Sagittula stellata E-37: one gene and its partner. Each later gene encodes a partner of the first gene's protein in a complex. Links are inferred from orthologs where the notes say so. Each region holds a gene or a part of one and is shown in the gene's direction. Other genes may lie near its edges.

Region 1 (7,512 bases):
CCATGACAGAGGTCAGCGTGTCCCGCGCAATCCTGAGCTGCGCGCCGTCCGCCACCCCCATGGCCAGCCCGCAAAAGGTCATCACGTCGCGGTACATGCTGCCGCCCAGCCCACGCGCGCCCAGACAGTTGCGCTCGGCCGAAGCGCGCAGCGTCGTGCCTGGGATCTGCTGACCCTCCTCCGTTGTCCGCACCAGTTCACGGAAGGCTTGGGGGCTGACGGCGGCGGCGATCTCCACCTGGCTGGCCAGCCGCACGCCGTAGCGCTCGGCCATGTAGCTGCGCGCCTGCGCATGCGCGGCCAGCAAGGCACGGCGCATCTGCGGGCTGACCTCGTCAGAGACATGCACCTCGGGCATCCGGTACGATGGCAGGAACGGCAGCGCGTCGAGGTGGAACCGCCCGATCTCGCGGCACCAGCCCACGGCGGCGCGGCGCGAAAACCCCGGGAGCCGCGCATACGCCGTCTGCGCGTCGGGTCCGCTCTGCGCCACCAGCGCCGCAAGCGCGGCCTTTGTGCGCGGCCCGGACTGACCGTCCACCGGTCCGGGGTCCTGCCCCAACGCCGACAACTGGTTCTGAACGCATGCCACATGTACGTCGCCCGCAAAGGCCGGACCGCACAGTCCGCACAACAGGAACACGAAGGCTGCGGCGAAGCGCATGGCACCTCTCAGATCAGGCCCGCGCCCGAAAGCGCACCGGACGAGCCAAGCGCAACTGCCCCTGCCTGTCAAATCAAAGCGCAAACGCCCGCCGGATGCGTCCGGCAGTTCTCATGTGTGTTGGATGGGAAAGTGGATGGCACAGGAAAACACCTGCGTCGCCGGGCCAGCGCATGCCTCAGGCTTTACACGCCGCCAGGGACCGAGCCGCAGAGGCACACCACACTCCTTCGGCGCACCGGGCCGGGCGCCGACACCGGCGCCCGCCAACAGGTCTTAGTGCACCGTCACCGGCGCAAGGTCGTTCTGACGGGCCAGGGCAAAGGCCAGGCTCCGGTCCTTCACAAGCGCCAGCCGCTCGCCATCGGCGCGGTGCACGGCGTAGATCGTGTCGCGGCCGCCCATCTGTTCCTGCATGTCTTCGGGCAGCTCGTCGCGCTGCACGGGACGCACGTAGACCGTACGGCCTTCGTCCATCAGCTTGGAAATGTCGTACTTGGTATGCATCCAGTTACCCCTTCCTGATCTTGATCGTCTGAACCACGGTCTCCGGCTGGTTCTGCGTCAGGTCGACGTGCAACAGCCCGTTTTCCATCACGGCCTCACCGACCTCGACCCCGTCCGCCAATACGAAACTGCGCTGAAACTGTCGCGCGGCAATGCCGCGATGCAGAAAAATGCGCTCGGCAGAATCGTCGCGCGACCGTCCGCGGATCACCAGCTGCCGGTCCTCGACCGTAATGGCCAGGTCCTCTTCGCGGAAACCCGCGACAGCCAGAGTGATGCGGAAAGAGTGTTCGGACGTCTGCTCGATGTTGAACGGCGGATAGCCTTCCGCCGTCTTCGCGGTCCGCTCCAGCAGCCGTTCAAGCTGCTCGAACCCCAGCATGTGCGGGTAGGACCCAAGTGTGAGTTTGCTCATGGACGCAATCCTTTCAGTCCTTGATACAAGCGACCGTTTCGCGCGTGTCCCTGTCGGCAACCCGCACATATGGAATATGGGAACACCCGATGGACCGCGCAAGGGTCTTTGCGCAGAGCCTTCTCTTCGCTATGTTAATGTTTCACGGAGCTTTCAGGAGTCGGCAGATGAACGCCCCATTGGACATCTCCATGAAGAACGACGAGGTCCTTCGCGTCGAACTCGAGGTTTTCCGCAGAGAGCACCGGGACCTCGACGAATCCATCCGCGCGCTGCAATCCACCGGCATCGCGGACCAGATCACGCTGCAACGCCTGAAGAAGAAGAAACTGCTTCTCAAGGACCGCATCGCCCTGATCGAGGACCGCCTGACCCCCGACATCATCGCCTGAACAAGCGCCCGGCGCCCGTTGCACCCGGCGCCCGGCCCCCTATAAAGAGGCTTTCCGGCACGGCATCGGGGACAGCGGCATGACTATCGAGATCGGCATCATCATGGGCAGCCAATCGGACTGGCCCACCATGAAGGAGGCCGCCGACGTGCTCGACGAACTCGGCGTCCCGCACGAAGTCAGGATCGTCTCGGCCCACCGTACCCCGGACCGGCTCTGGGACTACGGCAAGACCGCGGTGGAGCGCGGGCTCAAGGCCATCATCGCCGGGGCCGGCGGCGCCGCCCACCTGCCCGGCATGATGGCCTCGAAAACCCGCGTGCCGGTGATCGGCGTTCCCGTCCAGACAAAGGCGCTCTCCGGCGTCGATTCGCTCTATTCCATCCTCCAGATGCCGCGCGGCTTCCCCGTCGCCACCATGGCCATCGGCGGTGCGGGCGCGAAGAACGCCGGCCTGATGGCCGCGGCCATCCTCGCCAACACCGACCCCGACCTCGCCCGCCGCCTCGACGACTGGCGCGCGGCCCTCGCCGCATCGATCCCCGAGGAACCAGTCCGCGACTGAGCCTAGACGGAAACCGCCCGCGCCCACTCCTTCATCTTGGCAAAAATACCTCGGGGGAGTCACCGCAGGTGACGGGGGCAGAGCCCCCGCTTGCAACGCGGGCCGTCCCGCGCCAGACAGCCGAAAACACGGAGATCAGCCATGTCCCCTCTCCCCACCGGCGCCACCATCGGCATTCTCGGCGGCGGCCAGCTTGGCCGCATGCTGTCCGTCGCGGCGTCCCGCCTCGGCTTCAAAACCGTTATCTTCGAACCCGGCGGCGACTGCCCGGCCTCGCATGTGGCGAATTTCCACCTTCAGGCGTCCTACGACGACGAAGACGCCCTGCGCCGCTTCGCCCGGAGCGTCGACGTCATCACCTACGAGTTCGAGAACATCCCGACGTCCGCGCTCGACCTGCTCGACAGCCTGAAGCCGATCCATCCCAACCGCGAGGCGCTGCGGGTCAGCCAGGACCGGCTGACCGAGAAGACCTTCCTCACCGACCTGGGCTTCGCCACCGCGCCCTTCGCCGACGTGCCGGACGCCGCCGCGCTCGACGCGGCGCTCGCGACCATCGGCGCGCCCGCGATCCTGAAGACCCGACGCTTCGGCTATGACGGCAAGGGGCAGGCGCGCCTGCAAAGCGCCGGCGACGCCACGCAGGCCCTGGCCGACATGAAAGGCGCGCCGTCGATCCTCGAAGGTTTCGTGGACTTCTCGAAGGAGATCTCGGTGATCGCCGCCCGCAGCCAGGACGGGCAGGTTGCGGCCTTCGACCCGGGCGAGAACGTGCACGAGGGCGGCATCCTGCGCACCACCACCGTTCCCGCGGACGTGCCCGCGCGCCTCATGACCGACGCGGTGCTGCTGGCCGGTCGCATCCTCAACGCGCTCGACTACGTGGGCGTGATGGGGGTGGAGCTCTTCGTGACGCCCACAGGGCTGATCGTGAACGAGATCGCGCCGCGGGTGCACAACTCCGGCCACTGGACACAGAACGGCTGCCTTGTCGACCAGTTCGAACAGCACATCCGCGCCGTCGCGGGCTGGCCGCTGGCCAACGGCGAACGCCACGCCGACATCGTGATGGAGAACCTGATCGGAGACGACATGGATCGCCTCCCCGCGCTGATGGCCGATCCGGCGGTGGCGCTGCATCTTTACGGCAAGGCCGAGGTGAAGCCCGGCCGCAAGATGGGCCACGTCAACCGGCTTGTGAAGAGCTGAGAACCCCGGTTTCGCTGCCTTCGGCAGCGACCCGCCGGGGGTTTCACCCCCGGACCCCCAAGGTATTTCGGCCAAGATGAAGGAGTGGGCGCAGCGTCCGGTTGCAGGCGGGTGTTTCAACCGATCTCGCGCACGAGACCCGGCAGGCCCGACAGATCCGAGATTTCGCGGAACCGTGCCGTGTCGGGTGCCTCGGCGTGTTCCAGCGCCCAGGCGAGGTCGTGGGGGACATGCACGCCCCAGGCGCCGGCCTCGATGGCGGGCAGCACGTCGGACTTCATCGAGTTGCCGACCATCATCGCCGCCTCGGTGCCGCCGGGCATCGGCCCGAAGATCCGCGCGTAGGTCGCCGGCCGCTTGTCCGAGACGATCTCGACCGCGTCGAACAGATCGCCCAGGCCAGAGGCGGCCAGCTTGCGTTCCTGGTGCAGAAGGTCGCCCTTGGTGATCAGCACCAGCCGGTGGCCCGGTGCCAGCGCCTGCACCGCCTCTCTGGCGTGGGGCAGGAGTTCGACCGGGTGGGCCAGCATATCGCGGCCGGCCTCCAGCAGTTGGCCGATCACGCTGGCGGGCACGCGGCCGTCCGTCACCTCGATCGCGGTCTCGATCATCGACAGGGTAAAACCCTTAACGCCGAATCCGTAGTGCCCGATGTTGCGCCGTTCCGCCGCGATCAGCCGTTCCTCCAGGTGCGCGCGTTCGGCATGATCCCTGAGCAGGTCGGCGAATCTGTCCTGCGCGCCCACGAAGAAACGCTCGTTGTGCCAGAGCGTGTCGTCCGCGTCGAAACCGATTGTTAGCAGATTCTGCGCCATTTTGGATTCATCCTCTGTGCCCCCCTTTTCGCCGGGGGCCTTGCGGCTATATAAAGTGGCCGTACACCGGAACGCAAAGCGCGACAGGCACATATGACAGACGCCCCGCAGAAGTGGACGATGGCCGCAGACGAGCCGGATGATGGCCAGGGTGAGACCGGCGTCGTCACAAAGACGAAACCGAAGACCAAGCGCCCGCCGCTCTACAAGGTCCTGCTGCTGAACGACGACTATACGCCGATGGAATTCGTCGTGCACGTTCTTGAGCGGTTCTTCGGCATGACCCACGCGCAGGCGTTCGAGGTCATGCTGACCGTGCACAAGAAGGGCGTGGCGGTGGTCGGCGTCTTCAGTCACGAGATCGCGGAAACCAAGGTCGGGCAGGTCATGGATTTCGCCCGCCGCCACCAGCACCCCTTGCAGTGCACCATGGAAAAGGAATAGGCCCCCGGTCTCAATGGACGGGGCTTTGCAGGCTGCGTCCGCCAGAGACAAGGGAACGGTCTTTCCGCTCATGACATCCGAACGCCTCCGCTTTGCCATCGAGACCGGCGGCCTCGTCCTGCCGGACGACGGGCCGCTGGCCCTGATCGGTGCGCCCGCCGATGCCCCCGTCGACATGCTGGACACATCCCGCCTGACGGTGATCCAGACCGATGCCGCCGCGCATGACGGCTGGGTCGCGCGCGGCTTGCCGACCGCCACCGCCCCCGAAGGCCGCTTTGCCGCCGCCATCGTCACCCTGCCCCGCGCCCGCGACGCCGCGGAGGCACGCCTCGCCCTTGCCGCCCGGCACGCCAACATGGTGGTGATCGACGGCGCCAAGACCGACGGGGTGGAGGCGATCCTGAAGGCGCTCAGGCAGCGCGTGACGCTCGACGGGCAGGTGTCCAAGGCGCACGGGCGCTGCGCGTGGGTCCGTCCGGGCGATGCGCTGGCGGACTGGCTCCGCCCGACGCAGGCGCAGAACGCGCATGGCGACTGGGTGGCGCCGGGCATCTTTTCCGCCGATGCCCCCGACGAGGCGTCTGTTGCGCTGGCCGCCGCCCTGTCTGCGCTGAAGGGCGACGTGGCCGACCTCGGCGCCGGCTGGGGCTGGCTCTCGCGCGGGATCCTGCGTCACCACGGCGTGAAGACGCTGCACCTCGTCGAGACGGAGAAGACAGCCCTCGACTGCGCCCGCCTGAACGTCACCGACCCGCGCGCCGTCTTCCACTGGGCCGACGCCACCGCCTGGACGCCGCCGCAGCCCGCCGGTGCGCATGCGCCCCGCAAGCTCGACGCGGTGGTCATGAACCCGCCGTTCCACACCGGTCGCCGGGCCGATCCCGCGCTTGGCCGTGCCTTCATCGAGGCCGCCGCCCGGGTGCTCGCGCCGCATGGCCAGCTCTGGATGGTGGCCAACCGTCACCTCCCCTACGAGACCGCCCTCATCGCGCTTTTCCGCGATGTGGCCGAGATCGGGGGCGACTCACGCTTCAAACTGTTGCACGCTGCCCGGGTCATCCGGGCGCGGCGCTGACCGCCGAACGAGGAAAGGCGCGACCATGAGTTTCTCCATCGACGGCAAGACCGCCATCGTCACCGGAGCCGCAAACGGCGTCGGACTGGCCATCGCCAAGCACTTCGCCAACAACGGCGCCAACGTCATGCTCGCCGACATGGACGAAGTGCGTCTGGCAAAGGAGTGCGAGAAGGGCGACGAGGAAAAAATCAAGTTCTTCGCGGGCGACCTGCGCGAAAAGCTCACGCTGGCCAACCTGCTCTCGGCAACGCTGGACGCCTATGACCGGGTCGACATCCTGGTGAACGGATCGCGGCAGATGCTGCCGACCGATCCGCTCGACCTCGAAGACGACACGCTGGACAAGCTGCTGGACCAGAACCTGATGACCGCATACCGCATGAGCCAACTCGTGGCGCGGCGGATGATCAAGCAGGCGGAAGGCCAGACCGAAGGCCAGGTGGGCGCCATCGTCAACCTTTCGTCGATCGCCGCCCGCCGCACCCATCCGGAGCTTCTGGCCTATTCCGTCTCCTGCGCCGCGCTCGACCAGATGACCCGCTCGATGGCGGTGACGCTCGCGCCCAACCGGATCCGGGTGAACGCGCTGGCCTTCGGTTCGGTCATGTCCACCAGCCTGAAGGACACGCTGAAAGAGCACCGCGACTACCGCTCCGACATCGAGAACCACACGCCGCTTGGCCGCATCGCCCCGCCGCGCGATCTGGCGGAGGCCGTGCAGTTCCTCTCCAGCGACGGATCTGGCTTCATGACCGGGCAGATCATGACGGTCGACGGCGGGCGCACCCTGCTCGACCCCGTGGCCGCACCGGCGCACTGATCGACCCGACCGCCCGGCATTGACGGGAAGCGGTGCAGGCGGGCCCACGTTGCCCCCGGTGCAGCGCGCCGCTACTGTCCGCCCGACTGCGAGGAGACACCGCCATGATGACCGCCGAAAAAGACCGCGCCAGCACGTGGTTCCGCGACCTGCGCGACCAGATCGTCGCGGCGTTCGAAGCGCTTGAGGACAGCCACCACGCCGGTCCCTTCGCCGAAGCGGACGCTGGCCGGTTCGAGGTGACGCAGACCACCCGGCATTCCGACGACGGCTCCGATGCGGGCGGCGGGCTGATGAGCGTCATGCGCGGCGGACGGGTCTTCGAGAAGGTGGGCGTCAACGTCTCCACCGTCTACGGCACCCTCGGCGTCCCGGCCCAGCAGGCGATGGCGGCGCGTGGCGTGCCGGGCATCGAGGACGATCCGCGCTTCTGGGCCTCGGGCATCTCGCTCGTGGCGCACATGCAGAACCCGCACTGCCCCGCTGTCCACATGAACACCCGCATGTTCTGGACACCCGGCGCGTGGTGGTTTGGCGGCGGCTCCGACCTCAACCCCTGCATCGAATACGACGAAGACACCGCCCATTTCCACGCCACGC
Region 2 (6,162 bases), 3.4 Mb from region 1 along the record:
CTTCGGCGCGCATGATCTTCTGCGCCGCGCGCCCAAGCGCACTTCGGTAGTAGAAATCGCGCAACGCCTGCACGTCCAGGTGCATGGTGTCTCCAGTTGAGAAGTCGGGCCGGATGGGTCAGTCTGATGGCATCTTACAAAGCATTCAAGGAAACGCCATGCCACTGGACATTGTTACCGTCCCCTGCCTCAAGGACAATTACGCCTACATCGTCAAGGGTCCGGACGGGATCGCGCTGATCGACGCGCCCGAAGCCAAGCCGCTGATCAACGTTTTGGAGCATCGCGGCTGGACGCCCGACGTGATCATGATCACGCACCACCACCACGATCATGTCGGCGGGGTCGACGAGCTACGCGAGAAATACGGCTGCAAGGTCATGGGCCCGGCGGCAGAGAAGGACAAGCTGCCCGAACTGGACATGGCGCTGGAGCCGGGGTTCTCGGGCGGCACCGACGACGGGCTGTGCGAGGTCATCCCGGTGCCCGGCCATACATTGGGGCACGTGGCCTATCATTACCCCGAGGCCAAGTGCCTGTTCAGCGCCGACAGCCTCATGGTCATGGGGTGCGGCCGTGTCTTCGAGGGCACGCCCGAGATGATGTGGGAAAGCCTTTCGACGCTGGCCGCGCTCGACCCGCAAACCATCGTGTGTTCCGGACACGAGTACGGCGAGAGCAACGCGGCCTTCGCCAAGACCATTGAACCGGACAACCCGGGGCTTATATCTCGTGCACAGATGATCACCGTGGCACGGGGTCGTGGACAACCGACCGCCCAGGTGCCGCTTTACATTGAACTCCAGACAAACCCGTTCCTGCGCGCCGGCCAGGCGTCAGTGAAGAAGGCCCTCGGTATGGAGGACGCCTCTGATCTCGAGGTCTTTACCGAGATCCGGGCACGCAAGGACAAGTTCTGATGCATTTATCCCCGACCCCCACACGTTTGGCGGGTCGGCGACGATGAAGGCTTCGGCAGACCCGTTGTCAAGCGCGGTAAGTGACAGTTGCGTGAAAAGAAAAAACTTGAAGACGGTCACTAATCGACCAAACTTTAACTTAACGGGGCAATGCTGGACCCGAGTACGGACAGCGCAGACAAGAGGAGCACCAAGTGCCTTCATTCTCCAACACCCTTGAGCAGGCCATACACTCCGCGCTGGCGCTGGCGAACTCGCGAAGCCACGAATTCGCCACGCTGGAGCATCTGCTACTGGCGCTGATCGACGAACCTGATGCATCGCGGGTGATGAAAGCCTGCTCCGTCGATACGGAGGAGTTGCGCACCACGCTGGTGGAGTTCATCGACGACGATCTTTCCAACCTCGTGACCGACATCGAGGGGTCGGAAGCCGTGCCTACGGCCGCCTTCCAGCGCGTGATCCAGCGGGCGGCGATTCACGTCCAGTCTTCCGGCCGGACGGAAGTCACGGGCGCGAACGTGCTGGTCGCGATCTTCGCGGAACGTGAGTCGAATGCCGCCTATTTCCTGCAGGAGCAGGACATGACGCGCTACGATGCGGTGAATTTCATCGCGCACGGCGTTGCGAAGAACCCCGCCTACGGCGAGGCGCGCCCCGTCCAAGGCGCCACCGAGGCGGAAGAAGAAGCCGCGCAGACCGAAAGCGCGGCGCCTGCAAACGACAAGGAATCGGCGCTTGGCAAATATTGCGTCGACCTGAACGCAAAGGCCGAGATCGGCGACATCGACCCGCTGATCGGACGCGACCACGAGGTGGAGCGTTGCATTCAGGTGCTGTGCCGCCGCCGCAAGAACAACCCGCTGCTCGTGGGCGATCCGGGCGTCGGCAAGACCGCCATCGCCGAGGGTCTCGCGCGCAAGATCGTTGCGGGCGAAGTGCCGGAGGTCCTGTCGGAGGCCACGATCTATTCGCTCGACATGGGCGCGCTGCTGGCGGGCACCCGCTACCGTGGCGATTTCGAGGAACGCCTGAAGGCGGTCGTGACCGAGCTTGAGGAACACCCCGACGCGGTGCTCTTCATCGACGAGATTCACACCGTGATCGGCGCGGGCGCGACGTCCGGCGGTGCCATGGACGCATCCAACCTCCTGAAGCCCGCGCTTCAGGGCGGCAAGCTGCGCACCATGGGCTCCACCACCTACAAGGAGTTCCGCCAGCACTTCGAAAAGGACCGCGCCCTGTCGCGCCGGTTCCAGAAGATCGACGTGAACGAGCCTTCGGTCGAAGACACGATCAAGATCCTCAAGGGCCTGAAGCCCTATTTCGAGGAGCATCACGCCATCAAGTATACGGGAGATGCGATCAAGACCGCCGTCGAACTCTCGGCGCGCTACATCAACGACCGCAAGCTGCCGGACAAGGCCATCGACGTGATCGACGAGGCGGGCGCGGCTCAGCACCTCGTGGCGGCATCGAAACGCCGCAAGTCCATCGGCACCAAGGAGATCGAGGAAGTCGTGGCGAAGATCGCCCGCATCCCGCCCAAGAACGTGTCCAAGGACGATGCAGAGGTCCTGAAGGATCTGGAAGGTACGCTGAAGCGGGTCGTGTTCGGTCAGGATGCGGCGATTGCCGCCCTGTCCTCCGCGATCAAGCTGGCCCGCGCGGGCCTGCGCGAACCGGAGAAGCCGATCGGCAACTACCTCTTCGCGGGCCCAACCGGTGTCGGCAAGACCGAAGTGGCCAAGCAACTGGCCTCCACTTTGGGCGTGGAACTGCTACGCTTCGACATGTCGGAGTACATGGAGAAGCACGCGGTTTCCCGGCTGATCGGCGCGCCTCCGGGCTACGTGGGTTTCGACCAGGGTGGCCAGCTGACGGATGGCGTCGACCAGCACCCGCACTGCGTGCTGCTGCTCGACGAGATCGAGAAGGCGCACCCGGATGTGTTCAACATACTGCTGCAGGTGATGGACCACGGCACGCTGACCGACCACAACGGCCGGTCCGTGGACTTCCGCAACGTGATCCTGATCATGACGTCCAACGCGGGTGCGGCGGAACAGGCGAAGGCGGCCATCGGCTTTGGCCGCGACCGCCGCGAGGGCGAAGACACCGCCGCGATCGAGCGGACCTTCACCCCGGAATTCCGCAACCGTCTGGATGCCGTTATCAGCTTCGCGCCGCTGCCGAAGGAAACCATCCTTGCCGTGGTCGAGAAGTTCGTGCTGCAGCTCGAAGCGCAGTTGATGGATCGCAACGTGACCATCGAGCTGACCCGTCCCGCCGCCGAATGGCTGGCGGAGAAGGGTTACGACGACAAGATGGGCGCCCGTCCTCTGGGCCGCGTGATCCAGGAACACATCAAGAAGCCGCTGGCCGAGGAACTGCTGTTCGGCAAGCTCACCAAGGGCGGCATCGTCAAGGTGTCGGTCAAGGACGACGAGCTGGTGCTGAAACTGGACGGGCCGGACAAGCCGCGCCTCGGCTCCAAGAAGCCGCCGCTGCTGACCGCGGACTGACCATCAAGGGGCGCCTTCGGGCGCCCTTTTCACATGCGTCCGCCAAGGCGCCTCGCGGGACGGCGGGCGGGGCGATGTTGCCGAAGGCGACGAGCGCCAGACCCGCCGCCCGCACGGACCATCATGCGCCTGCTCTTCCTTGCCTTGCTCGCCTCCCCCGCCGTGGCACAGCCCGAATTTGCCCTGCCGCTCGACTGCGATATCGGCATGACCTGCTTCATCGAAGACTACGTGGACAACGCACCCGAACCCGGCCGGCAGCGGGACTATGCCTGCGGGATCAACAGCCGCGACAAACACAAGGGCACCGATTTCGCCCTGCTCGACTTCGGCGCCATCGGACGCGGCGTCGCGGTGCGCGCCGCTGCACCGGGCACCGTCCTGCGCGTCCGCGACGGAATGGCCGACGATCGGCTGATGCGCGGCGTGACCTCCGAAACCGCCTGTGGCAATGCCGTGCTCCTGGATCATGGCGACGGCTTCCAGACAATGTACTGCCACCTGAGAAAAGACTCCGTGCGCGTCCGTCCGGGCACGGCCGTCGACACCGGCACGGCCTTGGGTATGGTCGGCCTGTCCGGGCAGACCAACCATCCGCATCTGCATTTCCAGGTCATGCGCGCGGGCGCGGTGATCGACCCGTTCCGGCCGGATGCGACAGGCACATGCGGCGCGGCAGAGGGCAGCCTCTGGGCCATTGATCCGCCTTACACGAAGACCGGACTGATAACCGCGGGCTTCTCCGACCGCGTGCCGGAGTTCGACGCCGTGCGGGACGGCAGCGCCCGCATGGCAGACGGCACATCCGACACGCCGCTCGTGGTCTACGCGCACGCCGGCCACGCGGAGCACGGCGATCTCCTCACCCTCCTGGCCACAGGTCCAGACGGCACAGAAATCTTCCGCCGCGACAGCGTTCTGAAAGCACCGCAGGTCAGCATCATGCGCGCCGCTGGCAAGAAGGCCCCGCCCGAAGGCTGGCCGCCCGGCGACTACTTGGGCGAGGCGCTTTTGACCCGCGCTGGCAAGGTCATCGCGCACCGCTTCGCGCATGTGACGGTGCGCTGAGCCTCACTTCTCGGTCAGTTTCAGCTCGATCCGGCGGTTTTGGGCGCGGGCCTCTGCGGTGTTCGCAGGATTGACCGGCTGGTATTCCCCGAACCCGTTGGCCGCGAGGCGGTTGGGCGGAATGCCGTAATTGTCGATCATGTCCTTCACCACGGCCCGCGCGCGGGCCTGGCTCAGGTCCCAGTTGTCCTCGAATTCGGCGCTCCCGCGCACGGGGACATTATCGGTGTGACCGTCGACCCGGATGATCCAGTCGATCTCATCGGGGATGTCACGTGCCAGCCTGCGCAGGATGTTGGACACCTTGGCGATCTCGCGACGACCGAGCGGCGAAAGGTCGGCAGAGCCCTGCTCGAACAGCACTTCCGACGAAAACACAAACCGGTCGCCTTCGATACGGATGTCGTCGCGGTCGCCCACGACCTGGCGGAGACGCCCGAAGAACTCCGAGCGATAGGCCTCAAGATCCTTCTTCTCGGCCTCCAGCCGCTTGCGCTCTTCTTCTTCCAGAACGCGACGGCGCCGTTCTTCCTGCGCGACCCGGGCCAGCGCCGCGTTCAACTCCGATCCGAGGTTCTGCAACTGCACCTCCGAGGCGGCATCGCGCGCCTTGGCGTCGTCCAGCAGGGCCTGCAGTTCGCCAAGTTGCCTGCGCAGTTCGGCGACGTTGCGGTTCAGCGCCTCAACCTTGAGCTGCGACTGGCTGGCGCGCTCGCGGGTCTGGGCAAGTTCGTCCCGCGCCTGGCTGAGCAGCAACTGGCGCTCCTCCGCCTCGTCAAGCTGGGTGTCCAGCGCTTGCTCGGCCTCGCGTTGACGGGCCAACGCCGCCGCCAGCCGGTCGCGGGTTTCTTCGGCCGTGGTCTGTGCTGTCATGCGCTCGGCCAGCGCCGCCGCCAGTTTTTCCTCCAGCGAACGGGCGTCGTCTCCCTGCTGCGCGGCGCGGGCCTCGGCTTCGGCCAACGACTGACGCAGGTCCGAAATCTCCAGGTCCCGGGCCTCTGCACGGGCGAGCGCCACCTGCAGATCGCTTTCCAGCCGGGCGCGGCTGGCGCGCAGCGACTCGACCTCGGCGTCGCGCTCCTCGGCCGTGCCGCCCACCTCGGCCAGACGCGCGGCGAGGCTCCGGTTCTCCGCCTCCAGCCCGTCGATCCGGCGCCCGCGATCTTCGACCCGTTGCAGCGCCGCGTCCAGTTGCGCCTGCGTCTGCGCCACCTGTCCCCGCAAATCCTCGATCCGGGACGTCTGCGTGGAATCCTGCGATTGCATGGCCGCGATGCGGGCATTCAGTCCTTCGGCCTCGGCCCGCAGACGTTCCAGGTCATCGTGTGCGGCCACCAGTTCGCGCCGAACCTCGGCCAGACTGCGGTCGAGGTCCGCGCGCTGCGCCTCTGCCGCGTCGCGTTCGGCGGCACGGTCGGCGGCATCGCCCTGCGCGGTCGACAACTGGGACACAAGCGCCGCGTTCCGATCGCGTAGCGTGGCGATCTCGGCCTCCCGCGCTTCGGCTTCCGACAGCCGGGCGAGTGCCGCGGCCAGTTTCGCGGAAAGGTCGGACATCTGCGAGGCACGGGTGTCGGCATCGGCCTGAAGGCCCGCCAGGTCGCGCTCTGTCGCACTCCGGCGGCGCTGTTCCTCGGCCAGGCTTTCCT

Evidence for each region.
Region 2: the proteins of clpS (region 1) and clpA are in contact, whole or in part, in a solved structure (PDB 1LZW), measured with the Escherichia coli proteins. The link is inferred for Sagittula stellata E-37 from one-to-one orthologs.

What each region holds. Positions count from the first base shown.
Region 1 is NZ_CP155729.1:4,284,684-4,292,195, forward strand. What follows is about bases 3,418-6,349. They hold clpS (ATP-dependent Clp protease adapter ClpS), read left to right. Parts: upstream 3,418-4,687; coding sequence 4,688-5,011; downstream 5,012-6,349. Other genes in these bases: ABFK29_RS20440 (5-(carboxyamino)imidazole ribonucleotide synthase), read left to right, coding at 3,418-3,752; ABFK29_RS20445 (HAD family hydrolase), read right to left, coding at 3,869-4,567; ABFK29_RS20455 (class I SAM-dependent methyltransferase), read left to right, coding at 5,082-6,089; ABFK29_RS20460 (SDR family NAD(P)-dependent oxidoreductase), read left to right, coding at 6,115-6,349. Outside these bases: ABFK29_RS20415 (peptidoglycan-binding domain-containing protein), read right to left, coding at 1-664; ABFK29_RS20420 (DUF1150 family protein), read right to left, coding at 941-1,171; ABFK29_RS20425 (Hsp20 family protein), read right to left, coding at 1,176-1,586; ABFK29_RS20430 (YdcH family protein), read left to right, coding at 1,754-1,978; purE (5-(carboxyamino)imidazole ribonucleotide mutase), read left to right, coding at 2,058-2,543; more of ABFK29_RS20440, read left to right, coding at 2,685-3,417; more of ABFK29_RS20460, read left to right, coding at 6,350-6,912; hemF (oxygen-dependent coproporphyrinogen oxidase), read left to right, coding at 7,017-7,512. UniProt on the Escherichia coli protein: Involved in the modulation of the specificity of the ClpAP-mediated ATP-dependent protein degradation.
Region 2 is NZ_CP155729.1:916,582-922,743, reverse strand. The notes cover bases 801-3,779. They hold clpA (ATP-dependent Clp protease ATP-binding subunit ClpA), read left to right. Parts: upstream 801-1,114; coding sequence 1,115-3,445; downstream 3,446-3,779. Other genes in these bases: ABFK29_RS04305 (M23 family metallopeptidase), read left to right, coding at 3,569-3,779; gloB (hydroxyacylglutathione hydrolase), read left to right, coding at 801-920. In the rest of the region: ABFK29_RS04320 (class I SAM-dependent methyltransferase), read right to left, coding at 1-85; more of gloB, read left to right, coding at 159-800; more of ABFK29_RS04305, read left to right, coding at 3,780-4,513; ABFK29_RS04300 (peptidoglycan -binding protein), read right to left, coding at 4,517-6,162. UniProt on the Escherichia coli protein: ATP-dependent specificity component of the ClpAP protease. It directs the protease to specific substrates. It has unfoldase activity. The primary function of the ClpA-ClpP complex appears to be the degradation of unfolded or abnormal proteins.